Linked DNA regions of Luteibacter rhizovicinus DSM 16549. The main gene of each other region encodes a partner of the protein of the gene in region 2 in a complex. Links are inferred from orthologs where the notes say so. Each region holds a gene or a part of one and is shown on either strand. Other genes may lie near its edges. The genes, in order: sbcB and ssb.

What was found.
Region 1: the proteins of ssb (region 2) and sbcB are in contact, whole or in part, in a crystal structure (PDB 3C94), measured with the Escherichia coli proteins. The link is inferred for Luteibacter rhizovicinus DSM 16549 from one-to-one orthologs.

The regions. Positions count from the first base shown.
Region 1 is NZ_CP017480.1:4,446,622-4,454,220, forward strand. What follows is about bases 4,024-7,019. They hold sbcB (exodeoxyribonuclease I), read left to right. Parts: upstream 4,024-4,804; coding sequence 4,805-6,235; downstream 6,236-7,019. Other genes in these bases: folP (dihydropteroate synthase), read right to left, coding at 4,024-4,183; orn (oligoribonuclease), read right to left, coding at 4,188-4,754; BJI69_RS20375 (DUF2461 domain-containing protein), read left to right, coding at 6,253-6,939. Outside these bases: BJI69_RS20345 (DMT family transporter), read left to right, coding at 1-390; BJI69_RS20350 (isopenicillin N synthase family dioxygenase), read right to left, coding at 709-1,644; glmM (phosphoglucosamine mutase), read right to left, coding at 1,664-3,067; more of folP, read right to left, coding at 3,281-4,023; gloA2 (SMU1112c/YaeR family gloxylase I-like metalloprotein), read right to left, coding at 7,095-7,478. UniProt on the Escherichia coli protein: Degrades single-stranded DNA (ssDNA) in a highly processive manner.
Region 2 is NZ_CP017480.1:3,128,146-3,134,729, reverse strand. What follows is about bases 1,371-4,322. They hold ssb (single-stranded DNA-binding protein), read left to right. Parts: upstream 1,371-2,566; coding sequence 2,567-3,079; downstream 3,080-4,322. Other genes in these bases: BJI69_RS14250 (hypothetical protein), read left to right, coding at 4,281-4,322; BJI69_RS14255 (recombination-associated protein RdgC), read left to right, coding at 3,373-4,281; BJI69_RS14260 (hypothetical protein), read left to right, coding at 3,113-3,364; BJI69_RS14270 (hypothetical protein), read left to right, coding at 2,364-2,567; BJI69_RS23055 (hypothetical protein), read left to right, coding at 2,126-2,254. In the rest of the region: BJI69_RS14300 (XRE family transcriptional regulator), read left to right, coding at 1-328; BJI69_RS14295 (BRCT domain-containing protein), read right to left, coding at 385-1,047; more of BJI69_RS14290, read left to right, coding at 1,176-1,370; more of BJI69_RS14250, read left to right, coding at 4,323-4,631; BJI69_RS14245 (hypothetical protein), read left to right, coding at 4,628-5,146; BJI69_RS14240 (hypothetical protein), read right to left, coding at 5,158-5,631; BJI69_RS14235 (DUF1643 domain-containing protein), read left to right, coding at 5,711-6,241; BJI69_RS14230 (hypothetical protein), read left to right, coding at 6,241-6,477. UniProt on the Escherichia coli protein: Plays an important role in DNA replication, recombination and repair. Binds to ssDNA and to an array of partner proteins to recruit them to their sites of action during DNA metabolism. Acts as a sliding platform that migrates on DNA via reptation.

The DNA.
Region 1 (7,599 bases), 1.3 Mb from region 2 along the record:
CGCGCGGACGCGCTGACAGTGACTTGCGTGGAGTTGGGCACGGGGACGTTGTTCCTTACCGTGCTTGCGCCGTTCATGGCGACGCCGGCCTTCGTGCTGCCTTCGCTGCATGACGGCGCACTGATCGTGGTGCTGGCCTATGGGTGCACGCTGCTGCCGTTCGCCCTGGCCCTGGCGGCGTTGCGTCATCTCACGGCATTCGCGACGCAGATGGTGACGAATCTCGAGCCGGTCTACGCGATCGTGCTGGCGATTCCACTTCTGGGTGAACAGCGGGAGCTGGGGTGGACGTTTTACCTGGGGGTCGCGGTGATCATCGGCGCGGTATTCGCGCACCCGCTGTTGCATCGGGGTGAGGCGGCCGATGCGTCGGATCTGGTCGTTCCGTAGGAGAGACTCTTGTGGGAGCCGATTCATCGGCGATGCCGCGGCAGCGGCAAAGACATCGCCGGCATAGCCGGCTCCCACACAGAGCCGGGTCCCCCACATAGCAGGCCCCGGCAAGCTGCCTTTAGCGCCGGCCGCCGCGCGAGGAGACGATGCGCTGACGCCGCGCCCGCTGTGCAGGCGAGCGGGTGCTGGCTTTTTTCTGGGGTGACGAACGCTTGGCTCGCACTTGCGGGCTGGATGCTTTCACAGGGTGCTCCGGAAACAGGACCGGGAGGGTCCATGGTGGACCCTCCCGGTAAAAAACCCGCTAAGGGTTCGTCAGATCAGTTTGATTTCGCGGAGGCGTTCGAGCAGGTACTCATGGGCCGTGATCGGCTCCGGGTAGCGCTTCGGGTTGTCGGGCGTGACGCAGGACGGCAGCACGTCGAGGACGACGTCCGGGTTCGGGTGCAGGAAAAACGGGACGGAATACCGGGGCTTGCGCGCGTTCGCATTCTGCGGATTGGTCACGCGATGGGTCGTGGACGGATAGACGTGGTTGGTCAGGCGCTGCAGCATGTCGCCGATGTTGACGACGATGGCGTCGCCCTCGGTCGTGATGGGCAGCCACTCGCCTTCACGCGTGAGCACTTCCAGGCCCTCGGCGCTTGCACCGACCAGCAGGGTGATGAAGTTGATGTCCTCGTGGGCGCCAGCGCGCACATTGGGGACATCGTCCTGGACGATCGGCGGATAGTGGATCGGACGAAGGATGGAGTTGCCCGAATCGATCTTGTCGTCGAAGAAGGCCTCCGGCAGCTCGATGTGCAGGGCCAGGGCGCGAAGAACGCGGGCGCCGAGGTTGTCCAGCGCCTCGTAGATCCCGTAACCCTTGTCCTCGAAGTCCGGCACTTCGTTCGGCCAGACGTTGGGCGGCATGACGTCGGCGAACTTCGAGTCGCGCGGAATCTCGCGACCGATGTGCCAGAACTCTTTCAGGTCGGCGAACTTGCTGTCCTTGGCGGTTTCCACCTTGAACGGCGTGTAGCCGCGCGCACCGCCGCCACCAGGGATGTGGTACTTGCGCTTGGTGTCGTCGGGCAGCGCGAAGAAGCGCTTGAACGCGTCGTAGGCGCCGTCGACGGCCTCGACAGGAATGCCGTGGCCACTGATGCAGCAGAAGCCGAATTCGCGATAGGCCGCGCCGAGCTCGGCCACGAAGGCTTCGCGGTCGGTGTCGTAGCGACGGATATCGAGGGTGGGTACCTTTTTCATGCGGGGTCCGGTGGAGGCGTCAGGCGGTCGCCTGAGCCGCCGATTTTACGGCGTCCGCCAGCCTGGCCGCCAGCCGTTCCACTTCGGCGGCATCGGCCGCTTCGATCGTGACGCGGACCAGCGGCTCGGTGCCCGACGCACGCAACACCACGCGCCCCCGCCCTTCCAGCACGGCCTCGACCTCTTCCAGCACTTGCTTGACCGACTCGCTGCCCAGCGCGGCCTTGGCACCCTCGACGCGGACGTTGAGCATGGTCTGCGGCAGCTTGACCAGCCCGGCACGGGCGTCGGCAAAGGTTTCGTTGTCGTCGGCCAGGGCTTCGAGCAGGGCCAGCGCCGCCACGATGCCGTCGCCCGTGGTGAAACGGTCCAGGCACAGCACGTGCCCCGAGGTCTCGCCACCGAGCACGCCGCCGTGTTCCTTCAGTTGCTGGAGCACATAGCGGTCGCCCACGTTGGCGCGGATGAAGGGGATTTCCATCTGTTTCAGGGCGCGCTGCAAGCCGTAGTTGCTCATCAGCGTGCCGACCACCGGTCCCGGCAGGTTGCCGCGACGCTTCCAGTGACGGGCGATGACGTAGAGCATGTCGTCGCCATCGGTCACCGTGCCGTCGCGATCGACGATGCGGACACGGTCGCCGTCGCCGTCGAAGGCGATACCGAGGTCGGCACCGCGATCCACCACGGCTCGGGCCAGGGCGTCCGGGTCCGTCGAGCCGACACCGTGGTTGATGTTCAGGCCGTTCGGCTCGGCGCCGATGGTCGAGACGTCGGCGCCCAGTTCGCGGAACACCTTCGGCGCGACCTGGTAGGTGGCGCCGTGGGCGCAGTCCAGGACCACGCTCAGCCCGTTGAGGGTGAACTCGTCGGCGACGGTGGATTTGCAGAATTCGGCGTAACGGGTGACCGCGTCGTCGATGCGGCTGGCCTTGCCCAGCGCTTCGGAGGCGACGGTGACGAACTCGGCGTCGAGCTCGGCCTCGATCTCGGCTTCCAGCGCGTCATCGAGCTTCTCGCCCTGGCCGGAGAAGAACTTGATGCCGTTGTCCTGATGCGGGTTGTGCGAGGCACTGATCACGATGCCCGCATCGGCGCGCAAGGAGCGGGTGAGGAAGGCCACGGCCGGGGTCGGCATCGGGCCGAGCAGACGCACGTCCGCGCCCGAGGCGACCAGGCCGGCTTCCAGCGCCGACTCGAACATATAGCCGGAAACGCGCGTGTCCTTGCCGATCACCACGGTGACCTTGCGACCGTGGTCGCGGCGGTCCGGACCGGCGTTGGGCCCCCGGTTGTCGGCGGCGCGACGGCGCGCCAGCACGGCTCCCAGGGCCCGGCCGAGGCGGAGGATGAAATCCGCGCTGATGGGATAGGTGCCCACATGGCCACGAATGCCGTCGGTGCCGAAGTATTTGCGCTCGCTCATGCTGATCATCCTTCCGGGGACGCAGAGCATACTCCGACAGCGGTATTAGCCAGATATTCCAAAGGCCTGTAAGACTTTCGTCAGGCTGGCCTAGCCTTGTGGGAGCCGATCCATCGGCGAATGTGGGAGCCGATTCATCGGCGATCCCGCGGCAGCGGGCCCGGATGCCGCGAGCACCCTATCGCCGCTGAAGCGGCTCCCACACAGAGCGCTTCAGTCGTCGTCGGGCCAGCGGGGCATCGAGGGCTTGTCGATACGGGGCGCGGTGTCCCCGGCTTTGACAGCGGCCCAGACCGCCAGGGCGTCCACGGTGGGCGCCACATCGTGCACGCGGACCAGAATCGCACCGCGCTGGACGGCAATCAGGGCCGCCGCCACCGAGCCGTGGACACGCGCGGCCGGGTCCGTCCGGCCCGTCATGGCGCCGATCATCGACTTTCGGGAGACGCCGGCATACGCCCCGGCACCCAGCTCGGCGAACCGGGCCATGGCGCGCAGCAGGGCGAGGTTGTGCTCGAGGTTCTTGCCGAATCCGAAGCCGGGGTCGACCAGGACACGGCGCTTGTCGATGCCGGCCAGCTCGCAGGAGAACAGGCGGTCGGTGAGGAAGCGATGGACGTCGCCAACCACGTCGTCGTAATCCGGGGCATCCTGCATGCGGCGGGGCTCGCCCTGCATGTGCATCAGGCACACCGGGACGCGCAACTCGGCGGCCGTGTCGAGCGCGCCTTCGCGGCGCAGCGCGTAGACGTCGTTGATCATGCCCGCGCCCGCACCGACGGCGGCGCGCATCACTTCGGACTTGGACGTGTCGATCGACAAAGGCACCGTGGTCGCCGCGGCGAGGCGCTCGATCAGCGGTACCACCCGCCGGATCTCATCTTCGACGGAGACATCGTCGGCACCGGGGCGGGTGGATTCACCGCCGATGTCGAGCATGTCCGCCCCCTCCTCCACCAGCTTCAACGCATGGGCATACGCCGCGTCGAGGCTGTCGTGCTGGCCGCCGTCGGAGAACGAATCCGGCGTGACGTTGACGATACCGACCACTCGGGGCCGGTCGAGCACCAGGGCACGGCCGTTGCAGTCCAGGACGGTGGCGAAGGGGTCGTTCATGCGATCAGCCCTGCTGGGTGCCCGCCATGGGGCCCATGAAACGGCGGTAATAACGCAGCTCGTCGATCGAATCGCGGATGTCGGACAGCGCCGTGTGCGCGGAATCCTTGGCGAAGCCGCGCGAGATCTCCGGCGACCAGCGGCGCGACAGCTCCTTCAGCGTGGACACGTCGAGATTGCGGTAGTGGAAGTAGCGCTCCAGCTTCTGCATCTCGCGGTGCAGGAAGCGGCGGTCCTGGCAGATGGAGTTGCCGGCCATCGGCGACTTGCCGGCGGGCACCCACTGCTTGAGGAAGGCGATGGTGGCCTCTTCGGCCTGCTCGGGTGTGGCATCGGATTCGACCGCGCGGCCCCAGAGGCCCGAACGCTGGTGCTGGTTGCGGTTCCAGGCATCCATTTTCTGCAGGCGGGCGTCGCTGTGCGAGATGGCGAAGACCGGGCCTTCGGCCAGCACGTTCAGATCCTTGTCGGTCACGATCGTGGCGATCTCCAGGATGGAGTCGTTGTCCGTGTCCAGACCCGTCATCTCCAGGTCGATCCAGATGAGGTTGTCCTCGTGTGCGGGCGTCATGGGTTCTCCTTGGAAGTACCGCGCAGTCTAGCCTATGCGATCATGCCCCGATGGCCGAACCGACCTTCTTCTGGCACGACTACGAAACCTTCGGCGCCGATCCCCGCCGGGACCGCCCCAGCCAGTTCGCCGGCATCCGTACCGATGCGGACCTGAACGTCGTCGGCGAGCCCCTGATGATCTACTGCAAGCCGCCGCGGGACATGCCTCCGCAGCCGGCCGCCTGCCTGATTACCGGGATCGCCCCGCAGCTCACCGAACGTGAAGGCATGCGGGAAACCGAGTTCGCCGCGGCCATCCACGAGCAACTGGCGATGCCGGGCACCTGCACGGTGGGCTACAACTCGCTGCGCTTCGACGATGAGTTCACCCGCCATCTCCTCTACCGGAATTTCTACGACCCTTACGGGCGGGAATGGGAGAACGGCAATTCCCGCTGGGACCTGATCGACCTGGTGCGCCTGTGCGAGGCTCTGCGCCCCGACGGCATTGTCTGGCCGACGCGTGAAGACGGCAGCGCCAGCTTCAAGCTGGAGCACCTGGCCACGGCCAACGGGCTGAAACAGGACCGCGCGCACGACGCCCTCTCCGACGTCGAGGCCCTGATTGCCCTCGCCCGCCTGATCCGCCAGCACCAGCCGAAACTGTGGGACTGGTATTACGGGCTGCGCCGCAAGCAACGGGTGTTCGAGCTGCTCGACATCGCCGCGATGACGCCGGTAGTGCACGTGTCCTCGCGCTATCCGGCGAGCCGTCATTGCCTCACGGTCATCGCGCCGCTGGCCGCGCATCCCTCGCGGGCCGGCGAAGTCATCGTCTACGACCTCAGCGCCGATCCCACCGACCTGCTCACCCTCGACGACGGCGATGTGGCCGATCGCGTCTTCACCTCGCGCGCCGACCTGCCGGAAGGCGTGGAGCGGGTCGCCCTGCGCACCGTTCGCGCGAACCAGGCACCGGCGCTCGCGCCGTTGTCCGTGCTCAAGGGGGTCGACCACGGCCGTCTGGGCCTCGACATGGCCGCCGTGGAGCGCCACCTCGCCATGCTGCGCCAGGCCGATGGCCTGGCCGAGAAGCTGCGCCGCATCTACGGCCACGCCGCGTCGCTACCGCCGGCCGAGGATGCGGAACTCTCCCTCTATGGCGGCTTCCTGCCGGACGCGGACCGCCGCCTGCTCGGCGAGGTGCGTGCGACGCCGCCCGACCAGCTCGGCACGCGTCCCTTTCCGTTCCGCGACCCGCGTTACCCGGAGCTGCTGTTCCGCTATCGCGCGCGCAACTGGCCGGAAACGCTCAGCCCCGACGAACAGGAACGCTGGGCATCCTTCCGCCTCGACCGTCTCACCCGGCGCAGCGCGCTGACCACGCTCACCCTCGACGACTACAACGCCGAGCTTGCCACCCTGCGCGCCCTGCCCGGCTCGCCTCTTCCGTTGCTCGACGAGCTGGAAGCCTGGGGCCTCGAACTCGCACTGAACTGACCGACCTGACCTGACCCATGGCCAAGACCTATTTCACGCCCGCCACGTTCCGCTTCTTCAAATCGCTCATGCGTCATAACAACCGCGAGTGGTTTCACGAGCACAAGGACGATTACGAGAAACACGTACGCGAGCCCTTCCTCGCGCTCATCGGCGATCTCGATGCGCCGCTGAAGAAGATCAGCCCGCACTACCGTGCCGACACGCGCAAGGTCGGCGGCTCGCTGTATCGCATCCACCGCGATACCCGCTTCGCCAACGACAAGCAGCCGTACAAGGGCTGGCAGGGCTCGCGCTTCTTCCACGAGCGCCGCCACGAGATCCAGGCGCCGGGTTTCTACCTGCATATCCAGCCGGACGAGTGCTTCGCCGGTGGCGGCATGTGGCATCCGGAAGCCCCGGTGCTGAAGAAGCTGCGCGACTTCCTCGCCGATAACCCGGATTCCTGGAAGCGGGCGACGCACGGGAAGGCATTTCGTGAGCGCTTCGAGTTCTGGGGCGAGAGCCTGACCCGACCGCCGCGCGGCTTCGATCCGAACCACGAACTGATCGAGGATCTGAAGCGGAAGAACTTTGCAGCGGGGCAGAATTTCGACGAGGCGCTGGCCTGCTCGTCGGAGTTGCTACCGTTCGTCGTCGACACCTTCAAGCGCCTCGCACCCATGGTCGACTACCTCTGCGCCGCCCAGGAACTCGAGTTCTAATGTGGGAGCCGCTTCAGCGGCGAAAAGGAAATGTGGGAGCCGATTCATCGGCGAAAAGCCAACAGAGCGATTTAGCCGCAAGCTCCCTATCCAAAGAGCTCTGGCCCGCTACCGCGGGATCGCCGATGAATCGGCTCCCACAACATCGCCCCACCTCACCGCTCGTACAACTCGATCGGCAGATCGTCCGGATCGGCGAAGAAGGTGAACCGCTTGCCGGTGAATTCGTCCACGCGGATCGGCTCGCACTCGACACCACGCGTGCCCAAGGTCGCCACGACCGCCTCGACATCGCCCACCACGAAGGCCAGATGTCGCAACCCCTGCGCCTCCGGCCGTGACGGCCGTCTCGGTGGCGACGGGAACGAGAAGAGCTCCAGCTGCACGCCGGGGCTCACTTCCAGATCGAGCTTCCAGGAATCGCGTGCTTCGCGGTAGGCCTCGTGGATGATCTTGAGACCCAGGATTTCGCTGTAGAAGGCCTTCGACCGGGTGTAGTCGGAGCAGATGATGGCGACGTGGTGGATTGATTCGAGCATGGGGATTTTTCGTTTCCTGGGGAACAGCATCGCCGATGAATCGGCTCCCACACAGAGCCCGACACTGGGTCAGCTCTCTTGTAAGAGCCGATTCACTTGTAGGAGCCGATTCACTTGTGGG
Region 2 (6,584 bases):
GGTGTCCAGGGACTGGGTGGAGCGCAAGTTTCCGGGTGTGCCGCCCGAAGTGATTCGCGTGATGACCGGCCGCGGCGACAGCATGAAGGGCCAGTTCAACGATGGGGACCTCATCTTCATCGATACCCGGGTCAAGGACTTCGATCAGGACTCGGCCTACTGCTTCCGCTGGGAGGGCCGCGTCCTCGTGAAGCGCCTGCAGTTCGTCGGGCGCAATACGCTGCGGATCCTCAGCAAGAATCCGGACTATCCCGCAATCGACGCGCCTCTGAGCGAGATCGAGATCGGCGGCAGAGCGCTAGCTGCCTGGACGCTGCAAGAGTTCTGACGGCCGGCTGCGCCCCGATGATGCTGCCACCCTAAAGCTAGTGGTGACGAGCGAACTTAGTATTGGATCGGCGAGTCCACGATCAGCGGCTTCAGCGATCCCGACCAATGGCGCTCGGGAACTATCGAGATCATTTTTCCCTGCTGGCGAAAGTCCGCCGCTTCTTGGATCTTGCGGCCATAGGAAGAGTGCAGCCAATCCCGCGACCCGATCTCGCCGACAATTACGTAATCGGTGCTGCCTGACACAGCAGCCCGCACGACTCCATGCCTGGCTTCGATCGCTTCACATACAGCAGCGCGCTTGCCAAACGTGAAGGTACCGGTGACCACAAATACGCTCGCCGAATGAAGAATGGTCGGAAGCGGTTCGTCGTAGGGCAACTCGGTACTCAGGCTATTCGCCCCGTTGGGATGGGCGATCTCCCCGCCGACCGTAGCAGTCAAAGCCTCAAGCAGATCCCGCTCTTCATCCAGATCAAGCACGCCATCCGCCAGCGCCTCAGCCACACGTGGATAGAGGACGTTGTACGGGAAGTGCTGGGCGAATTCGACGTGTCGGTCCAGCCAGTCGAGAAGGAACTTGGCCTCTGTACGGTTTACCTCGCCGTCCGCAAGGATGCCGCGGCATATCCCGAGAAGCTCATTGGTCGAGCGGTCCATGCGCCAGCTTCGCGTCATTGCCGCATTCGGAGCGGCGCCATCGTCGATCTTGAACATCGTCCTTTCCCCCCTGAAATTTCCTAAGAGGCAGCTTGCCGAAAAAACATTACGGAATACCGTTGACAGGTAATTACGGAATGCCGTAATGTCTCACCCACGCCACCACACGGCGATGGGAGAGGACGATGGACAACTTGCTCGTCAATTCGAACCACCAGGCGCTTGCCGACCGTACTGGCGCACTGGTCAAGGTAGTCAACGATCTGATCGCCGATATCGAATCCGATATCTCGGCTCCGTCCGACGCCGCTTTCCACGCGAAGGATGCCTTCAAGGCCCTCGCCTCGGCGCATAACGCCCTGATCGACAGCGCCCGCGAGCGTGCTGCGGCTCACTATCTGGGCATGGCGCGTGACGCGCAGCAGGCGGCTGCATGAACGCCCGTCCGTTCCTTCTCGGCCTCATCGTCCTCGCCTGCGTGACCACCATCGGCTGCGCGTCGACCTTCTTCGTCCGCAAGACCCAGCGCGACCTCGACGTCGACCAGTGCACGTACGGCGCGGTGGTTCCGCACAACATTCGCCGGCGGGATCGCAGCGATTACATCAAGCACACAACGGTCCCGGCGTGCCTGCGAGCCAAGGGCTACTCCGACGGCAACAGCGTTGGGGGTGCGCAGTGATCATCAAGTGCATCGAGCGCTTCTCGCGGGTGTTCGGAGCCCCTGTGGATTGGGACGGCAAGGATACGACCTGCGGCGCGCTGCCGATCAAGGACGTCCAGACACCCGAAGGCCCGTTCATGGTCTCGGCCTGGGAGCCGACACCGGCCGATCTCGCAGCCATGCAGAGCGGCGAGACGGTGAAGTTGTGGATACGCGGGACGTTGCATCCGGTTGTCGCACTCACGGTCGGAGATGTCGCATGAACGGCCTCACCGTCCAGCAGCGCCGCGCGCTCCGTTACGCCCTGACGAAGGCAGCAGGCGATCGCGAAGTTCAGGCCGCCGAGCAGCTGAAGCATGCCTCTTCGTCCACGCCGACCCTCCAGCGTTACTTCGAAAGCCCGCGTGGCGTCGTGCTGATGCTGATCGTTGGCCTCGCGATCTTCGTGATGTTCGCCCCGGTGGGGTCGCTGTGATTCGCCGTCTCATCGCCTGGTGGCTGTCCGCTCCGATGGATGAGAAGGCCGCCGTCGCCGTGATCGTCGGACCCTGGCTCGCGCTTGCCGCGCTGCTGCTGTCGCTTCCGCCGCCCCGCCGCTGAACGCCCAGCGTCCTCCCCTCCCCCGGGGCTTGGCGCGTACCGACGCCGGCGGTTGATGTACCGGCTCCTATCCCAACACCGCGCCGGCGGAAACCGGCAAAGGATCCCAGTGAGCAAGACCCCGAGCCGCATCTACATCGTTACCCGCAAAGACGCGACGAACCCGCGCCTGGTGCGCGCAACCTCGCAGCCGCAGGCGCTGCGCCACGTCGCACTCGATGAGTACAACGTCGACATCCCGACGCAGGACGAGCTGATCTCGGCCACGACCAGCGGCGTGACGGTCGAAATCGCGACGACACCGGACGTCTGATGGCTCGCGGCATCAACAAAGTAATCATCGTCGGCAACCTCGGCGCCGATCCTGAGACGCGATACACGGGCAGCGGCACGGCCATCACGTCGCTGCGCATCGCGACCTCTGAAGCCTGGACCGACAAGGCCTCCGGCGAGAAGCAGGAGCGCACTGAGTGGCACCGCGTGAAGCTGTTCGGAAAGCTCGCCGAGATCGCAGGCGAGTACCTGAAGAAAGGTCGCCAGGTCTACATCGAAGGCTCGCTGCGCACCGACAAGTACACCGACAAGGACGGCATCGAGCGCTACTCGACCGACATCATCGGCAACGAGATGCAGATGCTCGGCGGCCAGCCTTCGGAGCGTCCGGCAGACCGTTACGGCGAATCGCGCTATGGCGGTGGTGAGCGCGCCAGCGGCGGGAAGGGTCGCGCGCAGCGTGACTTCGAGCAGCGCGCGCACGACACGCCGCCCCAGTCCACCGGTACTCCGGCCAACGAAGAATTCGACGACGACACGATTCCCTTTTAGCAACGAGCCGGCTCCGGCCGGCAAGGATTTCCGATGCGGTTCGTAACCCTTGAGGTTGAGGTCGACGTCTCCGCCGTAATCGCGAAGCTCGACGACGAAGACCTCGCCGAGCTCGGCCTGATTGATGCGGCAAGCGTGGACGACGAGGCAGAGCCGACGGATTGGCAGGCCATCGCCGACGCCATCCGACGCGCCGACTTCCGCAAGGCCGAAGAACTGATCACGGAAGCCGCCCGAATTGCGGGTAGCGACCTCCCTCCCTTTGCCGTGGCGCGCGTCGCCTGAGGATTGCCATGTTCTTCCGCAACCTGACCTTGTTCCGCTTCTCTCCCGCTGTGGCTGCCGACCTTGAGCGCCTGGCCGAAGCCCTGCCCGATCACGCCCTGCGCCCCGCGGGACCGATGGAGATGTCCACCCGTGGCTTCGTCTCGCCGCTGGGCCGCTCGGCCGAGGATCTGACGCACATCGTCGGGTCGAACACCATGGTCGTCGCCGGCTGCGAGGACAAGTTGCTGCCGGCCGCCGTCGTTAACGATGAAGTCGCCAAGCGCGTGCAGAAGATCGTGGAGGACGAGGGCCGGAAGGTCAGTGGTCGCGAACGCAAGCGCATCAAGGACGACGCTCTCAACGAGCTCCTACCCCGTGCCTTCGTCCGCCCGTCGCGCACCGCCGCGTATGTCGATCGCAAGTCCGGCTGGGTCGTCGTGGACACCGGTAGCCGCGGGGCGGCCGAGACGGTGCTTTCCCAGATTCGCGAGGCCCTGGGCAGCTTCCCCGCCGTCCCGCTCGCTCCGGAAGAATCGCCGCGCGTGCTGCTGACCCACTGGGTATCGACCGGCGAGCTTCCGGCCGGCTTCACCCTGGGCGACGAGATCGAGCTGCGCGACCCCGCCACGGCATCCGGCGCGATCGCCCGGTGCCGCCGGCAGGACCTCGACACCGACGAGGTACGCGAGCACCTGCGCACCGGTAAGCAGGTCTACAAGATCGGCCTGGTCTACGACGACCGCATCAGCTTCGTGCTCGGTGAGGACCTGGTCGTTCGCAAGGTCAAGTTCACCGACGTCGTGCTCGACGAGCAGGCTGATAGCCCGGAGTCGGCCGCGGCGGAGCTGGATGCGAACTTCGCCCTCATGGCGCTCGAGTACGAGCGGCTCCTGGCGAAGCTGGCCGTGCTGTTCAAGCTGCCGAGGCCCGAATAATGGCCGCCGCCCCGATCTACGCCAACGTCCGCGACCACGTCCGCGACGACGAGCGCGGCTTCACTGAGCACCCCGATCTGCCGCAGTTCTACGACAAGCCCTTCAACACCGAGGATGAAGGCTTCATCGACTCCAAGGCACTCGCCCAGGCTGGGCTCGAGTGCACCTTTGTCGAGTTCGAATATGACGCGACCGACGAGCAGTTGGAAGCGTGGTTCGAGGACGGCCAGGACGATCTGAACGGCTGGACTCCGTCCGTGCCGAACGGCGATGGCTGGCTGCTTGCCGGCATCTGGGATGCAGAGGACGGCCCGCTTGCGTTCTATGTGCGCGAAGTGGTGACCGCATGAACGCGCGGTTCCGTCTTTGGCTTCTCCGCCGCGCCCTTCGCGTCACCGAGCGACAGCCTGACTTCATCGTCCACGGTGGGGAAAAGGATGGCGCGCAGCAGGGTCCGTACCTAAAGCGCTGGTGGGCCATCCCGAGGAACCGGTTCTTCAACATGTACGTGCACGAGCTGCTTCGGTCGGACGATGCCCGCGCCCTCCACGACCACCCCTGGTGGAACGTGAGCGTCCTGCTCAACGGCTCATACATTGAGCACCGGATCCTCGCCGGCGGCGTGCACACACAGACGCTGCTTACTGCTGGATCGGTCGTGGTTCGCATGCCGCGGACTGCCCATCGGCTGGAGATGCTCCCGGGCAAGACCTGCATCACTCTCTTCATCACAGGCCCGAGGGTCCGTGACTGGGGGTTCCATTGCCTGCGAGGCTGGGTGCCCTGGCAGCGCTTCACCAAGCCGAGCGACTCGGGCGCCATTGGCGCCGGTTGCGACGGCCTCGACGAAGGCGCGAAGTCGTGACGCCGTGGAAATCAGCCAACGAACTGGGGCTCAAAATCAGCCATGAATGCATCGAGGCGCGCCCTCGTGACCGATATCTGCGCAAGGCAACTGTCGGCGGTATCGCGAAGAGCCGACACGGTTGCACTGGATCCAGCGTTGACTTGGTCGATAAGGATGCTCCGGATCGCCTTGACGTTGTCCGGAAGCGCGGCGACCGCGACCGCGTGACGAGCCGGAAGGTCGACCACCTTGTCCATATGGGCGGCAATCTTCATCGTGTCAGCCTGCTCGATTATTCGGTAAGCATCGAATACGGCCGCAGCCATTTCATCGCGAGAACCTGCTGTCTGGGCTTTAGTGAGCGCAGCCGCGGCGAGCTCCATGGCGCGATGAATGATCCCAACGTCAGCGAAGAGGAACGAGGCGATAACACGTCCGCGAGCGTAACGGTCCTCCTCTCGTCGCTTCGATTCTCTGCCTGCCAAGTTCAGGGCGACGGCCACAGCTGCGATTGTTCCGAAAGCCGACACCCACGTCGCGAGATCCCCAACCTCCATACCCCATATCGCCAGGCAACCTGCCATGCGTGAACTCCCCATCCTGATGAATGGCGCCATGGTGCGCGCGACCGGCGACGTGGACAAGACCGCTGTCATCAGCCCGTGCGGGCGCTATCGCTACGTTCTGACGCGGACGTGGGATTACACCCTGCCGGTCCTCGTATTCTGCATGCTCAACCCGAGCACGGCGGACGCCAGCGAGGACGACCCGACGATTCGACGGTGCATGGGCTTCGCACGCCGCGAGAACTGCGGCGGGATCGCCGTCGTGAACATCTTCGCCTGGCGCGCCACTGATCCGAGTGAGTTGCCTGACGACATGGCGATGGCGGCTGGTCCAGACAACAGCCGGCACTTGGACGAGGTCCTGAAAGACCGCCGCGTGGTCGCGGCATGGGGCGCGAACGCCACAGCGAGCCGAATGATCACGTCGACGTTCCTCGGTGGCTTGCGTACCGCGGCAACCAGCGTTCACTGCCTCGGTCGGACCAAGTCGGGCGCGCCTCGCCACCCGCTGTATGTGCGCGGTGACGCACTGCTGGAGGATCTTTGATGGGCTACCTGAACCCGCTCCTGCAGCTTCCCGCTGGAAAGGCTCTCGCTGCCCTGCCCGCTGACCAGCGCGCCCCTATCGAGGCAGTCATGCGCGACCTGCGTCACCAGGCGAACACCGAAGCCGAAAAGGCTTGGGCTAAGCGCAAGGGCCCGATGGCCGCGTATTGGCGAGCCGTTTCGACCTACGCCCGTCACACCGCACACGCTCTATCGAAGGAGGCGGCGAAGCCGTGAACCACCACATCATTGACGCATCGGAACTTCGACGCCTGTCCGGCCTACAGCAGGCAGCTGCAGTGAAGCGATGGGCCAGCAATCAGGGGATCCCTGTGAGCGAGGGC